2 regions of the Microbacterium sp. NPDC089321 genome follow, and region 1 is predicted to be linked to the other one. Evidence: riboswitches for the same ligand, from Rfam matches in the RefSeq annotation. Region 1 holds a riboswitch; the other holds the start of a gene.
What was found. Region 1 has a riboswitch for thiamine pyrophosphate ahead of thiM (hydroxyethylthiazole kinase). Riboswitches for the same ligand answer to the same signal wherever they lie in the genome.
Positions count from the first base shown of each region.

Region 2: linked by a shared signal. The riboswitch ahead of AB0N59_RS05520 (ECF transporter S component) and the one ahead of thiM (hydroxyethylthiazole kinase) in region 1 are both predicted to bind thiamine pyrophosphate.

Region 1 covers NZ_JBFBGX010000003.1:265,597-270,042, reverse strand. Annotated here, with positions in the region: gene AB0N59_RS14815 (bifunctional hydroxymethylpyrimidine kinase/phosphomethylpyrimidine kinase) at 1-1,796, opposite strand, end outside; gene thiM (hydroxyethylthiazole kinase) at 1,793-2,656, opposite strand; TPP riboswitch at 2,648-2,741, opposite strand; gene AB0N59_RS14805 (NAD-dependent epimerase/dehydratase family protein) at 2,793-3,764, opposite strand; gene AB0N59_RS14800 (cupin domain-containing protein) at 3,829-4,257, opposite strand; gene AB0N59_RS14795 (pyridoxamine 5'-phosphate oxidase family protein) at 4,254-4,446, opposite strand, start outside.
Region 2 covers NZ_JBFBGX010000001.1:1,178,686-1,183,131, reverse strand. Annotated here, with positions in the region: gene AB0N59_RS05530 (energy-coupling factor transporter transmembrane component T) at 1-148, opposite strand, end outside; gene AB0N59_RS05525 (ABC transporter ATP-binding protein) at 154-1,608, opposite strand; gene AB0N59_RS05520 (ECF transporter S component) at 1,611-2,258, opposite strand; TPP riboswitch at 2,251-2,360, opposite strand; gene AB0N59_RS05515 (D-alanyl-D-alanine carboxypeptidase) at 2,434-4,077, shown strand; gene AB0N59_RS05510 (ABC transporter ATP-binding protein) at 4,242-4,446, opposite strand, start outside.

The DNA.
Region 1 (4,446 bases):
GTCACGGCGCTGGGCTCGGCGTCGAACGTCCCGGCCGTGACGCCGGTCTCCGCTGTGAGCCAGGACGCGTGCAGCTCGAGCTCGCCGTCGATGCAGCCCCTCGCGGATTCCGCCCAGAAGGCCTGCTCCTCAGGAGTCGGCGCGAGGCGTGCGGCCTCGGCGAGAACCCGCGCGTAGTCGCGCAGGTACAGCGCGTCCTGCGCGAGGTAGCGAAGGAACCGCTCGCGGTCGAGAGAGCCGTCCGCCAGCGCGCGGATGAACGGCAGCTCGTCGATCGCCCCGCGGACGTCAACGATGCTGTGCCACCACTCGTCGCGGACCTCGTGGGCCGTAGGGCGCGTTGTCACACCGCCCCGTTGCCACAGTCCGGCGAAGTGGTTCACCGGACCATGACCCCGGCCCACGTCGAGCGCATCGCCGGCGCGGAGCGATTCCCGCAGCCACGCGCGCGCCCCGCGCACGGCATCCGGCCACTCGTTCCCCGCTGCGCGCAGCGTCGCCAGCGCCGACGACAGCGAGCACCCGGTGCCATGCGTGCTGCCGGTCTCGATGCGCGCGTCGTCGAACGCGGCGATGACGCCGTCTTCGCCGACGAGGGCATCCGGCGCGGACGGGCCGCCGAGGTGACCGCCTTTGGCGAGCACGAGGGCGCCGGTCTCGGCCGAGACCCGCTGCGCGGCGCACAGGGCGTCGTCCCAGCCCTCGATCGATCGCCCTGCGAGCACGGCGAGCTCGGCGAGGTTCGGGGTGACGACGTCCGCGAGCGCCGCGAGATCTCGCAGGGCCGATTCGGCCCGTGCATCGAGCAGCCGGTCGCCGCTGGTGGAGACCATCACAGGGTCGAGGACGACCGTGGCCGGGCGGTGCGCGGCGAGCCATTCGGCGACGGTTTCGACGATCTCGGCGTCAGCCAGCATCCCGATCTTCACCGCGTCGATCCGGATGTCGTCCGAGAGGGCGCTCAACTGGTCGCGCAGGAACTCGGCCGGTGGCACGTGCACACCACGCACGCCCTGGGTGTTCTGCGCGGTCAGCGCGGTGATCGCCGCCATTCCGTAGCCGCCGTGCGCGGCGATCGACTTGAGATCTGCCTGGATTCCGGCGCCGCCGGAGGGATCGCTGCCGGCGATGCTCAGCACCCGCGGCGCTGTGCGCCCCGTCCACCGTCGCCGGATCTCCTGCGCCGCGTGCCTGGCATCGTCGGCGGCGCAGATGGCAGAGACGACCGCGACGCCTGCAGCGCCCGCCTCGCGGAGGGGCGCGATGTCGTCTATGCCGATGCCGCCGATAGCCACCGCGGGGACTGGGCTGCCTGCGGCGAGCGCGCGGAAACCATCGACGCCCAGAGCCGGAGGATGATCCGGCTTCGTGGCGGTAGGGCGGATCACCCCTACGCCGATGTAGTCGACCGTTCCCGCGGGCAGGGCGCGGACGGCATCGAGATGCGCATCGGTGTTCGCGGTGAGCCCGATCAGCGCGTCGGGACCCAGCAGACGTCTGGCGTCGGCGACGTGGATGTCGGACTGGCCCACATGCACGCCGTCGACGCGCGCTCCCCGCCGTCGGGCCTCGACCACCGCATCGACGCGATCGTCGACCACGAGCAGGGCGCGACCGGCGATCGCCTCGCTCAGCGCGATCAGCTGCTCGATGATCGAGGCGTCCGGGGCGTCCTTGTCGCGCAGCTGCACGACGGTGACACCGCCGGCCACTGCATCGCGGACCGTCTCGACGACGCCCCGATCGCCGCACAGGTGTGCATCGGTGACGAGGTACGTCGACAGATCCGGGTTCACAGCGCACCCGCCTCGATGCGGCCGGCGCTCTCGTCGACGCGCGCTTCGGCCTCGATGTCCGCGGGGTCGACCCCGGCGAGTGCGTCGAGCAGAGCGACGGCGAAGCTGCCTGGGCCGTCTGCCACGCGGGCGGCATGCTCGGCCGCGATCGTGTACACCAGCGTCGCGGAGGCGACCGCGTCGAGCGCATCCGCTCCGACCGAGCGTGCGGCACCGAGGAGCGCCGCCATCAGCGCGCCGAGGGCACAGCCTCCGCCGGTGACGCGAGTGAGCAGCGCGTCGCCGTTCGCGATGCGGATCAGGCGGTCGCCGTCGGTCAGCAGATCGACCGGACCGGACACCGCCACCACGCTGCCGTACCGGTCGGCGATCGCGCGAGCGGCATCGAGGGCCGAATCCGGCGCATCGACGGCATCCACACCCCGCCCGCCTGCCCCGGTGCCTGCCAGCGCGAGGATCTCGCTGGCATTGCCGCGCACCGCCGTCGGACGCAATGACGCGAGTTCGGCGGCGAGCGCCGTGCGCACAGGCAGGGCGCCGATCGCAACCGGGTCGAGCACCCATGGGGTGCCGGCGGCGTTCGCTGCGGCGGCGGCCTCGAGACTCGCCGCACGCTGCTCGGGGGTGGGCGTGCCGAGGTTGACCAGCAGCCCCGAGGCTACTCCGGCGAACATGCCGGCTTCTCCGACGATGTCGACCATCGCCGGCGAGGCTCCGACGGCGAGCAGGGCGTTCGCGGTGAAGCCGGTGACCACCGCGTTGGTGATGCAGTGCGTGAGCGGTGGCTCCTCCCTCACGCGTGTCAGGAGCGCGGCGGAGAAGGCCGGGACTCGGGTGGACGGACGCAGAGGATCGCTCATGGGCGACATCCCTTCGCTAGTACGAACTAGATCAGGTTCGACGGGTGTGATCTCAGCCGCGGATGCGGCACCCCGTGTCACTGCACGCGAGTCTAGCCAGGCGGGCGTCCTGCGCCGGCCTGCGAGTCGCCGGATGTCAGGACGACGTCAGCTGCGCGATCAGCGCCTGCTCTTCGTCGCGGCTCAGCCCTGCCCTCCGCTCACGGTCGATACCGCGGGCGCGCTCGTCGGCGAGCACGCCGCGGACGGTGTCGTCCAGGGTGGTGAGGCGTCCCCCGGCGGCGCGGTAGGCGGAGTTGTCGCGGCGCATGAAGCCGGGCATGTCGGCGGGCAGCCACAGCGGCAGCGAGCGCTCGCCCATCCAGTACTGCACATCATGCGCTTCGAGCCAGTCGTCGCCCGCCTCGAGCAGCTCGCCGGTGTGGCCGGCTGCCGCACGGACGCGACTGAGCAGATCGGCGAGCGGATGCACGTCGCCGATGGCGTTCACGACGCCCCAGCGCGGCTCGCCCGAGAGGAACTCCGCAAGGTCGTCGACGTCGATCACCTGGGCCGAGCGCCCGGCGAGCTCCGGCACCAGCACCGGCCCGGTGCCCGCCCTTGCGAAGGCCGCCGCCCAGTACCCGAACCGATCGCTCGGGTCGCCGGGGCCGACGATCAGTCCTGGTCGCACGATGAGGGCCCGCTCGCCGAGAGCCGCGACCGCCTGCTCGGCCGCGACCTTCTGCGCACCGTACTCGTACTCGTCGCCGGGTCGCGCCGGCGCGTGCAGCTCCCCCGACTCGTCGAGACCCTCGCTCGCATCGTCGGAGTACACCGACATCGACGAGACGTATGTCCAGTGCTCGGTGCGATCGCCGAGCGCCCCGACCGCCTGCGCGACGTGCTCTGCGCGCGACGAGATGTCGACGATCTCATCCCAGCGGTGCTCGGCGAGGCGGTCGTAGACGCCGGGTGCATCCCGGTCGCCCCGGAGCAGCACGGTGCCGTCGGTTGCCGGCCGGTCACCGCGGGCAAGACACGTCACCGCCGCTCCGGCATCCCGCCATCGACGCGCGATGCGCCCCGAGAGCCAACCTGTTCCGCCGAGCACGAGCACCTTCGTCATGCGGCAATGACACCACTCGGCGGGATGCGACGGAAGCGATTCCGCTCAGAGCGTCAGACGGCGCTCACCACGGCAGGGAACGGTCCGGGCCGCGCCGGGAGTCGTCCGGCATGTGCGGAAGGCTCTCACCGCCGGAGCGGATGCACAGCCAGCGCAGCGCCGCAGGGCTGTCCGGCAGCGCCCTCCAGGTTCGCCACACGCCCTGGCCGACGCGCACCACCGTGCCCTCGGCGACATCGATCACGTCGTCGTCCAGTCCCATCTGGCCACGGCCGCCGAGGAAGACGTACAGCTCCTCGACCTTCTCGTGCACATGCCAGTAGCCGGCCTGCTCGCCCGGAACGAGGGCATTGGCCGTCATGCCGATGTACTGCATGGTCAGCTCGTGGTCGACGACGCGTCGTCCGTCGCGCGAACGCGCCTCGTCGAAGCCGCCGTGGAAGGCACGCCAGTCCTGCTGCGCGCCGATCTCGATCACCTGGTAGTCGCTCATCTCTGCTCCTCGATATCGCCGGTCGTCTCTGCGCGCTCGACGCCGTGAACCCACGCCCGGTCCTGCCGCCGGTAGATCAGTCGCACGTGGTCGCGATCGGGGCGTCCCTGCCAGAACTCGACGCGCTCGGGAACGACGCGCCACAGCATCCACTCCCCCGGCGAGATGCGGGCGCGCGCCGACCGGGAA
Region 2 (4,446 bases), on a different contig from region 1:
CCACCAGCGCGCTCACCGGATCGATGGATGCGAAGAGCGGCACCGACAGCACCAGCGCCAGCACGATCTTCGTGACCGGATTCACGCCGTCGAGCCAGGCCGAGCGCTCGCCTGATCGCTCGGCGGAGGCGACGGCCGGCAGATCCATCCGACTCATCGCACCCCCATCGCGTCGAGCTCGAGACGCTGGCCGCCGAGGTGCCGGATCACCTGATCGTCATGGCTCACGGCGATCACGGTGCGACCGGCGGCGATCTCGTTCTGCAGCAGCTCGACGATGCCGATCCAGCCGCGGCGATCCTGCCCGAACGTCGGTTCGTCGAGCACCATCACCTGCGGAGAGGCCGCGAGCACCGTCGCCACCGAGAGCCGGCGCTTCTGGCCGCCGCTCAGCGTGAAGGGATTGGCGAGCCCCAGGGGCGCCAGCTGCAGCCGCTCGAGCAGGTCGTCGACGATCGCCTCCACCTGGCCGGCGGACATGCCGAGCGCCCGAGGCCCCACGGCGAGCTCATCGCGCAGCGTGCGCGAGAGGAACTGATGCTCGGGCTCCTGGAACACCGTGCCGATGCGTGTGAGCAGCTCCCGCGAGGTCCACCTCGAAGGACGGCGTCCGCTGCGACCAGCCAGGTCGGGTGCCGACTCGACGGCTCCGGCGAGTTCGGGCAGCAATCCAGCGAGAGTGAGCGCCAGCGTCGACTTGCCCGCGCCGTTGGGTCCGGTGATGACCGTCGCCATCCCCCGCGGCACATCGAGATCGAGATGCGACTGCACCGGCGTGCGCCGATCGCGGGAGACCGACAGATCGTGCGTCTCGAGCACGGCATCCGCAGCCACCATCCCGCCCAGCACCGAGAGCTCGACGTCGTGATGCGGCACCCACACGCCGGCATCCGCGAGCTCATCGCGATGTGCGCCGAACACCTCGGCGGGAGTGCCGTCGGCGAGCAGTCCGCCGTCGGCGGCCAGCACGATCACCCGTGTGAGCAGGTCGACCCACACCTCGGTGCGGTGCTCGACGACGACCAGCGTGGCGCCGGTGCCGTCGAGCACGCGTGCCACGCTGTCGCGCACGTCGCGCACGCCCTGCGGGTCGAGGTTCGCGGTCGGCTCGTCGAGCAGCAGCAGACCAGGACGCATCGCGAGAACTCCGGCGAGCGCCAGGCGCTGCTTCTGCCCGCCCGACAGCGCCTTGGTCGGCCGGTCGAGGGGAACATCGAGCCCCACGGCCTCCATCGCCTCGGCGACGCGCCCAGGGATCTGCTCAGCCGGCACCGCGAGATTCTCGCAGCCGAACGCGACGTCATCGCCGACCTTCGACAGCACCACACCCGCGTCCGGGTCCTGCAGCACGAGCCCGATGTCGCCGCGACGGGACTCGGGTGTCGCGCCGTCGACCAGCAGCGAGCCGGTGCGCTCGCCTTCCTCAGCGTCTCCGAGGACGCCGGCGAGTGCGGCCAGCAGCGTGGACTTCCCCGCACCGGAGGCGCCGAGCAGCAGCACCCGTTCGCCGGGCTCGATGGTGAAGGAGACATCGCTGACGGCCGGCAGACGCCGTCCGGCGTACCGCCACCCCCACCCGTTCGCGCTGACGCGAGCAGGAGCCGACATCGTCAGACCTCCTGGCGGGCTTCCCGGCCGGCGGCGAACCTGCTCAGTGCTCCCGTCGAGGCGAGTGCGCGCACCAGCAGCCAGCCGACGAGACCGGCCAGCAGCGCCCCCGAGACGACCAGCGTGCCCAGGTAGATCGAGTTGAACTCGACGCTCTTCAGGATGTTCGGAGACGACCCGTAGAACAGCTCGAACACCCAGGCCGCGGCGGCGGCGCCGACACCGGCGAGCATGGCCACCGGCAGGGTGAAGCGGCGGTAGAGGAACAGCGCGAAGATGAGCTCGGCGCCGAGCCCCTGCACGAGGCCCGACAGCACGGTCGAGATGCCCCACACGTTGCCGATCAGCGCCGAGACGATCGCGGCGATCAGCTCGACCACGAGAGCGGCTCCCGGTTTGCGGATCACGAGACCGCCGAGCACGCCGCCCAGCAGCCAGATGCCCACGGCGATGCCGCCGAGACCCGGGGTGAGGGCGTCGGCCGCGCCGAACCACGCATAGCCGGCGCCGTTCCAGGCCCAGAAGATGAGGCCGGTGGCGACTCCGAGCACGGCGGCGACGACGATGTCGACGACACGCCAGTTGAGCTTGCGTGCGGGGGATGCGGTGGTCGCGTTCTCGGTGGCGGAACGGTGCGTGGACGTACTCATCTGAACTCCTCCCTGCGCCGGCATGATCCGGATCAGGTTCGACGGTCGAAGCGCTTTTCGCTTCCTCTCAGCCCGCCCGTGCGGACTCCCGTGGTGATGGCTCGATCATAGCGTCGGTTCCGTGGCCACGGGCGTGCGTTTCGTCCCGTGAAACGGTGGCCTGTAGCGTGGTGAGGTGAGCCCTCCCCCAGAGTCGACGCGCCCTGTCACGCGCCGCGTCATGCGCGAGCGCACGCGCGCACGGGCCGCTCGTGCATCCGGCGATGCGGCGACGCTGCCGAAGTTCGGCGACAGCCTCGGGCCGGAACGGGCCGCGACCAGCGATACTGACGCTGTGGATGTCGAGCGGAAAGCGCCTGCGGACGCGCCCGAGGGCGCTGTCGGGCGCGCCGACGCCGCGAGGTCGGAGAGCACGACCGTCGTGGCGTCCGACGCGCCGGCGGGAGCATCTCCGACCTCGGCTGCCGACGACGCGCCGAAGGCCTGGGCCGACGAGCAGCGCCCGCCCACCGCACTGACATGGCTCGAGGCATCCGCCCTGCTCGACGAGCACCCGGTCGCAGCCGAACCCCGCCCGCTCTTCGAAGGTGCCCGGCTGACACCGGGATGGCGGCGCCCCCGCATCCTGATCCCCCTGAGCATCGTCGCCGCACTCTGCGGCGCCTACGTCTCGACCACGCTGCTGTGGCCGCTGAGCGAGGTCGCCCCGACAGCGCAGGCATCCGCCGTGACGATCGCCCCCGCTCCCGCTGCGGCCGTCACCTGGCCGGCGCAGGGCAGCGCCGCTGTGGGCATCCAGGGACTGGCGCCCGTGACGTCCACGGCGTCGGCAGACGAGATCGCGAGCATCTCGAAGGTCGTCAGCGTGATGATGGTGCTCGACGAGCTGCCCCTGAAGGTCGGCGAGCAGGGCCCGAGCTTCCGCTTCACCTACGCCGACTCCCGCGAGTTCTGGCGCTACCGCGAAGCGAACCAGTCGTCGCTCGACGTGCCCGTCGGCGGCAGCCTCACCGAGTACCAGATGCTGCAGGGGATCATGCTCGGCTCGGCGAACAACTACATCGACCGCCTCTCCGACGAGCTGTGGGGTTCCGACCGGGCGTTCGCCCAGGCAGCGGCGCAGTGGCTCAGCGATCGCGGCATCGAGGGCGTGACGCTCGCCTCTCCCTCGGGGTTCGACAAGCGGAACGTCGCACCGCCCGGCGCGCTCATCCAGATCGCGGAGCTGGCGATGGCGAACCCGGTCTTCGCCGAGATCGTGGCCACCCGCACGGCGGAGATCCCGGGCGTCGGCACCGTGACCAACACCAACCAGATGCTCGATGACCCCGGGGTCGTGGGCATCAAGACGGGCACTCTCTCGCACTGGAACCTGCTCACCGCGAAGGACATCACCGTCGGCGACACCACGGTGCGACTGTTCAGCGCCGTGCTCGGGCAGGACGACAACAAGGCGCGCCTGGCGGCGACCCGCCAGCTGCTCGCCGACGTCGAGAAGAGCCTCACCGAGCAGGCGCCGTCGGTGCCTGCCGGCACCGTGGTCGGGCACGTGAGCACCGAGTGGGGCGACCGGGTCGACATCGTGACCGACGCGGATACGCGCGTGATGCTGTGGAACGGCGCCGGGGCGACCTCGTCGACCTCGTTCTCGCTGGACGAGAAGACGAAGAAGGGCGCCGAGGTCGGCACCCTGACTGCAGAGGGTCCGCTCGACACGGCGACCACGTCGGTCTCCCTCGCCGATGACATCACGCAGCCGAGCGCCTGGTGGCGTCTGACGCACCCGCTCGAGCTCTTCGGGCTCGACGACAACGACTGACCTTCAGGTCGTCGCACGAGTGGACCACGTCGCGCCGAGATCACCATGTGCCGACGCGCATAAGTGGTGAGTTCGGCGGGATATGGTGCGTTCGGCACCAGGACTGCAGAGCGCCCGCCCCGTGATCGGGGCGGGCGCTCTGCAGTTCTGGGCGGTGCTGCCCGTCAGTCGCGTCGGGGGTCGGATGCCGTGGACTCGGCTTCCTTCACGGCTTCGCCGAGCTGCTGCGCATCGGGTGCGGCGACGACCTTCTGCTCGGCGACCGCCTCGGCCTCGTCTTCGGCGTCTCCGGTGACGATCACGGGCACGGAGCCGGTGAGCGCCTCTTCGGCATCGATGTCGGTCGCAGCCTGCTCGAACTGCGACTGG